Regions from separate parts of the Bacillus sp. z14 (2026) genome, predicted to be linked through region 2. Evidence: riboswitches for the same ligand, from Rfam matches in the RefSeq annotation. Region 2 holds a riboswitch; the other holds the start of a gene.
The links. A riboswitch is a leader RNA that binds a small molecule or an ion and turns the genes downstream of it on or off. The one in region 2 is predicted to bind S-adenosylmethionine.
Positions count from the first base shown of each region.

Region 1 (4,557 bases), on a different contig from region 2:
TGAAGCAATCATGACAATAGCCATTGCTATTAGGAATGTGAATTTTGAAAATTTCTTCATTGTGAACCTCCTTCATATAAGTAACGTTTAAAAACCCTCTATATCCAATTGGGGCGGGTTAAAAGGGATGTTTTAATCTTATAACAGAATGTATGTATCTCTATGAGTATATATAAAGATACGGTTTTTTGGCAATCAATACTTACCAAATAATATTAGATTACTATAAGATTTCCATTTATTTGTTGTGAAGAAAAAGATGTAATAAAGGGTGGAGAAATAAAAAAAGAGCAGTATTATACGTATTTAATCTAATAAAATATATAGAGATTTGTAAATGGAAAGTACTTCCTAAATGTTATGTGAAAATAATCTAACTCACATATTAATACTGATTATGTATGGAAAACAGCTGAGAATGCTTTAACCATGTAAGTGTATCTTAAGCAAATTTTAGTTCTGAAGAATGAATTCTAAAGTATATTTCCATTTGTGCTCTAATTCTTTTGGAACTACATCCAGTATGGGTATTGATCTATAGAATTTAACTCCAAAGCCCTCCTCTTAATAATGTAAACACTACCTATTATGAGTATTTATGACTAATTTTATTTACCCTATTCAACACGATTCTAACTATATATTTAACAATAATTTAAATATGGATAATAAAATTAGTCCAGTTGTTAAAAAATAGATCAATCCTCGAGTGAGGATGATCTATTTTCTTCAGTATATATTATTGTAAATTCTTAATTGTAATACCGTTAACAGGTAAAAAGTTTTCCCCGGTATCCAGGTACGTTACAGATACCTCATCGTTTTCCTGCAGATATATGATCAAAGGATCCTTTTCAGAGGACATATTGTAGCTTTGTCCATTATCCAGAAGGAACGAAACGACGGTATATTCACCTGATTTTTCTTTATAGACTCTGATAACTTTCCCATCGATTTTCTTCTCAACACTTGTGGAGGTGCCGTTAACCGTTCCGCCGCCTTTTTGAAGTGCTGTTTTGTATAGCTTTAAGGCTTCATTTGGCGTTGACCCATATGCTGTTATTTCAGGATTGGCAGCAGATACAATGAAATAATTTTGTAGGAATCCATTTGAATCCAGGACTCCTGTTAACCAACTGGCTTCACCGTAAAAATTATAGATGATGGGCATTTCTCCTTCCCATTTCTTTTCTATAAACTTCTTCTCGATAATTTGCAGGGCACCCTGTGAATCCATGTAGGATTCCTCCATATTACCTGTATAATAGACAGCTTTACCTGTCCTGGAATTTGTGAGCGCATAGCCGAGCATAGAATCGACGCCTTCTTTAGGACTCGTGAAATCAGTGAAATAATACATATCTCCATTTTCATCAAAGATCGGACTTACATTCGCTTCGGTACCCTCATCAGAAGGCAGTTTAACATCTGATTTTCCAAATAGGCTGTTCCAATAGCCATGAATATAATTTCCGAAGTAGCTGTTTTGTGTACTGACGACTTCTGGTGCAACGGCACCATCAATAAATTCGGGCGCTTCAGAAAGGGAATAAGAGTTGGACTTCCCAGTTTTGGCATCCATCACCACAACACCTTTTACCTTAAAGCCATTTCTGGCAGAGACAAAATCACCATAAGAGCGAATATAAAATGGCGTGCCATTATCATCTACTTCAAGCTGTGAATCCCCATAGAATATGTAGGATGGATACTGTAGACGAATACGGCGCTCTGTTTCTTTATTGAAGAATGCAGAAGGAGTGTAGATCATTTCTGCATCAACAAATTTTGGGTTGGCTGATGAATCTGTAGCACTCAATATAAAGTAACCAGGAGTTTCTTTCCCTTTCAGCCATTTGAAGAATCCTGAAAATTCGACTGGAGCAATATAAACATACTCACCATCTACTTTTTGGATTTGTAAATTCCCTAATTCGTAGTAGCTCGTATTTGGTACCTGGCCAAATGCTTTTTTCATTTTATTGCGCGCGTATTGAGGAGGCACGCTGGCCGGCTTTTTATTTTCATCAAATGTTTGAATTTCTTCTTTGATGTCCATTTTAGCTATAGTATACTTTTCATCGGCATTGAACAGAAATGCCGTTAAAAAATAGAGACCGACAAGCAAACTACCTGCAAATAAAATACCCTTAATGGTTCTCTCCATACCCGTAGCAAGCATTGAACCCAGCAAGGTTAGTATGATGACAAAAATCCAAAGAGAAGAGATAGTTTGATCCAATAGGGTGAAGTAATAAAATAAAAATGCTCCAATCGTGATTAATGCAGCTAAGCTGACAAAAACAAGCAGTTTTGTTTTCCCCTTCATATGGATACGTAATTTTTCATTATTTTTGAATGGCACAAGAATAAGTGCCGATATAATCCCAATGATAATGGAATAGATGAAGATATTTCCCACAAAGTACCCCTCCTTATTTTTTCTATAATTTACCTTAATATCCTATACGAATAACTGGCCAAAATGATTCATGAATTGGAAATATTCATGAATTTTAGTTGCTGTAACTTGATTTAGGATATTCTTTATTATAAATCAAAAATATTTTAAATATTATAAATTATTATTGACATTGCTAAACAAGATAGGATATAGTTGGAAACATCAAATTTAATTGAATAGCAAGCGATTCTTATCGAGAGAAGTGGAGGGATTTGGCCCTATGATACTTCGGCAGCGGATTTTTACTATGGTAAAAATACTGTGCTAATTCCAACAAACATCTGTTTGAGAGATAAGAGGAAGCTTTAAGCGAACATATTTCTACTTGTCTTTTTATGTATATGTTCATACAAAGCCTCTTCTGTCTAATGACAGAAGGGGCTTTTTGCATTTCGAATTTTTTAGGCCTGGAGGAGAGAACATGATTGAGTTTCGAAACATAAAAAAGTCATATCAAGCAAATGGTCAAAGCGTAGATGCTCTGAGAGGCGTTCATTTAACGGTTGAAAAAGGGGATATTTTTGGAGTGGTAGGATACAGCGGGGCCGGGAAAAGTACACTTTTGCGTTTAGTTAATATGCTTGAACGGCCTACTGAGGGGGAGGTCCTTTTGAATGGTAAATCGTTTGCCAGTCTCAAAGCAAAGGAATTAAGGGCAGAGAAAAAGAAAATCGGGATGATCTTTCAACATTTCAATTTACTTCAATCTAAGACGGTATTTGATAATGTAGCGATTCCATTGATACTATCCGGCGTTCGTAAAGAAACGATTCAAAATAGAGTTCGAGAATTACTGGAGTTCGTGGGGTTATCAGCTAAGGGTCGAAGTTACCCGGATGAATTGTCAGGGGGACAGAAGCAGAGGGTTGGAATTGCGAGAGCTCTGGCCACGAATCCATCTATCCTGCTATGTGACGAAGCTACATCGGCATTGGATCCGCAGACGACCAGGGATGTTTTAGAGCTATTGAAAAAAATAAACCGAGAATACAATATAACAATTTTGCTTATTACACATGAAATGTCGGTGATTAAAGAGATATGCAATAAGGTCGCTGTCATGGAAAATGGGAGGGTTGTTGAGCAGGGTCCTGTTCTTGATATTTTTTCCAAGCCAACCACTGAGGTTGCCAAGCGGTTTGTTAGAACAGTCATTCACGACGAGATTCCGCAGAGCTTTTTGAAATCCTTAAAGGAGAATAAACCAGCAGTTTGGAAACTTAATTTTTTGGGATCTTCGTCTGGCAAGCATCTACTTTCAACAGTGGCGAAAAGTTTTGATGTCCATTTAAGTGTTCTTTCTGCCAATATTTCTGAAATACAGGAAACCCCTTTTGGGAATTTAATCGTTGAGGTCATCGGTGAAACAGAAGAAATAAAGAAGGCGATCCAATACATAGAGAGTGAGGATGTGCTCTTGCAGGAGGTTAAGCTATCATGAATGAACAGTTTTTAGGAATGGAAATTACACTTGAACAGTTACTGATTGGATTCAGTGACACACTCTATATGGTTTTCTTCTCCTTACTATTCGCGGCCGTGATTGGATTGCCTTTAGGGATTTTACTCGTCATAACGAGAAAGGGTCACATTCTGGAGAATAAGTGGGTGTTTAATATATTGAACCCAATCATTAATATTTTACGCTCGGTTCCCTTCATTATTTTATTGGTGGCTTTGATTCCATTTACACGATTGGTTGTTGGATCGGCGATTGGAACGAATGCCGCCATTGTACCGCTTGTATTTTATGCAGGTCCTTATATTGCCAGATTGGTTGAAAATTCATTATTGGAAGTTGATAAGGGAATTATTGAAGCAGCTCAGTCAATGGGCGCGACTGAATGGCAGATCATTTTTCGGTTTTTAATACCAGAGGGACTTAGCTCTCTTGTTTTAACCTTTACAACAGCAACTATTGGGCTGGTTGGAGCCTCAGCAATGGCAGGGGCAGTAGGAGCTGGAGGAGTTGGAGATCTTGCCCTCACCTATGGTTATCAGAGGTTTGACACTAACACCATGATTGTAACCGTTGCGGCACTGGTAATCATTGTACAGCTTTTACAATCCATAGGTAATACGCTGGCTAGAAA
Region 1 is NZ_JBZFQK010000003.1:568,610-573,166, reverse strand. It holds gene AC4G3O_RS13725 (amino acid ABC transporter substrate-binding protein/permease) at 1-60, opposite strand, end outside; gene AC4G3O_RS13720 (YrzE family protein) at 740-2,422, opposite strand; SAM riboswitch class I at 2,652-2,763, shown strand; gene AC4G3O_RS13715 (methionine ABC transporter ATP-binding protein) at 2,886-3,905, shown strand; gene AC4G3O_RS13710 (methionine ABC transporter permease) at 3,923-4,557, shown strand, end outside.
Region 1: another riboswitch for S-adenosylmethionine. It lies ahead of AC4G3O_RS13715 (methionine ABC transporter ATP-binding protein); the one in region 2 lies ahead of AC4G3O_RS04315 (methionine biosynthesis PLP-dependent protein).

Region 2 (4,557 bases):
TTCTTTTAGTTCCGTTTATAAGAATTTCTCCACCATCAATAGGAGTAAGGCCCATGATGGATTTCATAATCGTTGTTTTACCTACACCGTTTATACCGATTAAACACGTGATTTCCCCTTTGTTGGCTGTGAATGATACATCATCCAATACGTTTTTTCTTCCAAATTTTTTCGTTACATTTTTTACTTCTAACATGAAATCCCCTCCTTACTCTTGTTCCGCATTATATTTTTCTTTGACAATACTCAACAGTTCATCTACTGGTAATTGAATCGGTTTAATTGCCTGAACAAAGGTATCAACGGCTTCAACAATGAGTTCCTGACGAACGCTTGACAATATGACCTTGTCGGTTGTGACCCGGCTTGGGAAATTTCTTTCTGTGTGAATCAATCCCTGTTCCTCCATTTCCTTATACGCTTTTTGAGCAGTATTGGGGTTTATTTTTAGAAGATTGGCAAGCTCACGTCGAGAAGGAATCTCCTCTCCGCTTGCAAGCCGACCGGTCGCTATTTGTTCTTTGAAGTAACGGACAACTTGTAAATATACAGGATCCCGGTTATTAAAGATGATGTTCATTAATTCATCTCCTATGGCTTTTTAACCAATTATTAGTGTGTGTACTATGTAGTTCATACACTTGATATGTGTACTATACAGTTAATACACTAAAACTGTCAATAGGATAGTAAAAAATTCCCTGAAATAGTTTTAAAACGTGTAATTATTTAAGAAGGGTCATGGCAAAATAATAAGGATTCTCTGGGGAAGGAGTTTACTTGTTATGCATAATACAGGCCTGGTTCTAGAGGGTGGCGGAATGAGAGGGCTATATACAGCTGGAGTTCTGAGGTATTTGATGGAACAGGATATATATGTGCCATATACAATTGGTGTTTCAGCTGGTGCATGTAATGGCTCTTCTTATATTGCACGGCAAATAGACCGTAATTATGCGGCGAATATCGATTATGTCTCACACCCGGAATACCTATCCTATAAACGTTTTCTGAAGAAACGTGAATTATTTGGAATGGACTTTATTTTTGATAAAATTCCAAATGAACTGGTCCCATTTGATATAAAGGCTTTTTGTGAAGCAAAGGAACAGTTTGTCGTGGGTGTTACAGATTGCGTAACAGGCGAACCTGTATACTATAGAAAAGAGCACCTAATAAAAGATATTACAACGATTCTGCGCGCATCCAGTTCGATTCCTTTTTTTGCTCCGGAAATCTCTTATGATGGAAGAATGCTGCTGGATGGCGGTGTTGCCGATCCAATACCGATACAAAAATCTCAAGCAGACGGGAATACGAAAAATATCGTTGTGCTTACTGGGAATAAAGGCTATATGAAAGCATCGTCGCTTGATTGGCTTGGAAAAAGAAAATATAAGAACTATCAAGGGCTGCTAAAGGCTCTTCGCAAACGGCATATCGTTTACAATGACACGATCCGCTATTTGGAGGAACAAGAAGAAAAGGGACTTGTCGTCATTATTCGTCCATTAGTGAAATCAGATGTCAGCCGTGTTGAGCGTAACCCTAAAAAGCTGAAAAAGCTGTACAATCAAGGATATGCTGAAGCCAAGGCTGCTTATGGAAAAATCAAACGGTTATTATAATAAAAACCCATCACTTAAATGGTGATGGGTTAACGTTTAGTATGAAATTAGGCTAATTCTGATTGTAAGTAATTCCAGATTAACTGGGCAGTATGTTCAATAGAGCTGATATGGGTTCTTTCAAAAGCATGTGAAGCATCAATGCCGGGTCCAATTAATCCGTGTATGATATCATAGCCGGCACGGATGGCAGCAGAAGCATCAGATCCGTAAAAAGGATATATATCTACACGGTAATCAATCTTGTGTTGCTTTGCCAATTCGACTAAATGCTGACGCAGGCCATAATGATAGGGTCCGCTAGAATCTTTTGCACAAATGGAAACACTGTATTCATCCGTAGATTGTCCTTCTCCAATTGCTCCCATATCTACAGCCAGGTATTCAACAGTTTCAGCAGGAATGTTGGAGTTTCCGCCATAGCCTATTTCTTCATTATTTGAAATTAAGAAGTGGGTCGTATAGGGGAGAGTGATGCCTTCTTCTTTTAACTGTTTAATGATATACATCAGTATGCCGACACTCGCTTTATCATCTAAATGACGGGATTTAATAAATCCATTGTCTGTCAGTTCAACACGGGGCTCGAAGGAAACAAAATCACCTACAGAAATACCTAGACCTTCTGTATCCGTCTTGCTTTTTGTCACAGCATCAATTCGAACTTCAATCGTTGCATCCTCGCGTTTAATATCTCCCATTTTCTGATAAACATGGACAGAAGTTTGATTTAAAAGAATCGTCCCTGTAAACGTTTTACCTTCAGCTGTATGGATTTTACAATATTCGCCTTCAACAGAATTCCAACGAAATCCGCCGATCATCGATAATTTTAAACGCCCGCTTGGTTTGATTTCTTTCACCATAGCACCTAATGTATCTACATGGGCTGTTAGAAAACGGTGCTTTGAATCATCCTGTCCCTTGATTGTTGCCAATAGGGCACCTTTATTTGTTTTTACTGCAGGTATTCCTTGAGATTGTAAAAACTGTGCTACATGATCAATTACTTCCGTTGTATAGCCGCTCGGACTTGGAATGGATACAAGGTCTTTTATGTACTGGAAAATTTCCTGGCCATTGGCTTTCATGGTTCCGAATCACTCCTTTTTATGTATAGATTTATTATATACCTTTGTTAAAAAGTTGGACAATAAAGGCAGAAATAACTTGCTTTTTTAGCAGTAGGACTGTAAATTTATAGTTAAATAAATATTCTGAAAAATCTTATCAAGAGAGATGGAGGGACAGGCCCTGTGAAGTCTCAGCAACCGCCAATATGGAAAGGTGCTAATTCCTGCAGGAACAATCATTCCTGGCCGATAAGAAGGGACTCACTCTAATGAAAAGTCTTCTTCTTGAAGACTTTTTTCGTTTTTAAGCATATTTTTATTCACTGGGAAAATGAGTGGATGTAAGTAATTCGTAACTTTGATGGCAAATTAGAGCCGGATGAAGGTAAATCAGAGTAACTGTATTTCGGGGATTAATAAAGAGAGAGGGGTCATACATATGACAACAGTTAAAATCGAAACACTCTTAGCTCAAATAGGCAATCGAAGTGAAACACAAACAGGTACTGTTAATCCGCCAGTTTATTTTTCCACAGCCTATCGCCATAACGGAATAGGGGAATCAACAGGGTTTGATTACATAAGAACAGGAAACCCAACCAGAAAATTATTAGAGGAAGCAATTGCCGAGCTAGAGGGTGGTAAACAGGGATTTGCCTTTAGTTCAGGTATGGCTGCCATTCACTCATTGCTATGTTTATTTTCTCCAGGTGATGAAATAGCCGTCTCTGCCGATCTGTATGGAGGGACATATCGGTTATTTGAGCAAATATGGAAGACGTATGGCATCAAATTTAACTATTGCCATACATATGAAGATTTCGCTGAATCCATTACGGAAAATACGAAGGCCTTCTTTATAGAAACACCGACAAATCCGCTTATGCAGGAAATGGATATTAAAGAAATTGCTCAACTGACCCAATCTAACAATCTACTGCTCCTTGTGGATAATACGTTTTATACACCCATTTTGCAAAGACCGATTGAGCAGGGAGCAGATATTGTTGTCCACAGTGCCACCAAATATTTAGCAGGACATAATGATGTATTGGCTGGATTAATTGTCTCAAAGAGTAAAGAGGTTGGTGCGCGCCTAGAAGAATATCAAAATGCAACAGGCGCTGTACTGCCGCCATTTGACTCCTGGCTTGTGATGAGGGGAATGAAAACATTGAGCCTAAGGATGAGGCAGCATGAGGAAAATGCTAAGATAATCAGCCGATTTTTAAGAGAAAGAGAAGAAGTGACAGATGTCCTTTATCCTGGTAAAGGGGGGATGATATCGTTCCGGCTGAAATCAGAGGAATGGATCAATCCATTTTTAAAAAGCCTTCGCATCATATCTTTTGCTGAAAGTCTGGGTGGAGTAGAAAGTTTAATGACGTACCCTGCTACACAAACACATGCGGATATCCCTGAGGAAGTGCGTACACAAAATGGAGTCTGTAATTGTTTGCTGCGCTATTCTGTTGGGATAGAGCATGCGAATGATTTGATTGATGATCTTATTCAAGCTTTTGAATCATTATCGGCTTAGGTTATTAGAAATTTGAACTTTACAGGCATTTAGGTGCATCATGAAGGATTCCAGAAGTAATACCTAAAAAGGATAAATTAGAAAATTATGCAAATTAACGACCCGTTTTGATATACTATACCAAAATGGGTCTTTGGGGAGAATGAAAATGGCTGAACTGGTGATTTCTATTAGCAATCTTCAAATGCATTATGGATCGAAAGAAGTACTTCGAGGAATTAATCTTGATGTAAACAAGGGACAAATTATTGGCTATATAGGTCCCAATGGGGCGGGGAAAACTACCACAGTTAAAATATTGCTTGGACTCCTTACA
Region 2 is NZ_JBZFQK010000001.1:916,576-921,132, reverse strand. It holds gene AC4G3O_RS04335 (ABC transporter ATP-binding protein) at 1-196, opposite strand, end outside; gene AC4G3O_RS04330 (GntR family transcriptional regulator) at 209-580, opposite strand; gene AC4G3O_RS04325 (patatin-like phospholipase family protein) at 786-1,628, shown strand; gene AC4G3O_RS04320 (M42 family metallopeptidase) at 1,676-2,719, opposite strand; SAM riboswitch class I at 2,853-2,957, shown strand; gene AC4G3O_RS04315 (methionine biosynthesis PLP-dependent protein) at 3,141-4,241, shown strand; gene AC4G3O_RS04310 (ABC transporter ATP-binding protein) at 4,384-4,557, shown strand, end outside.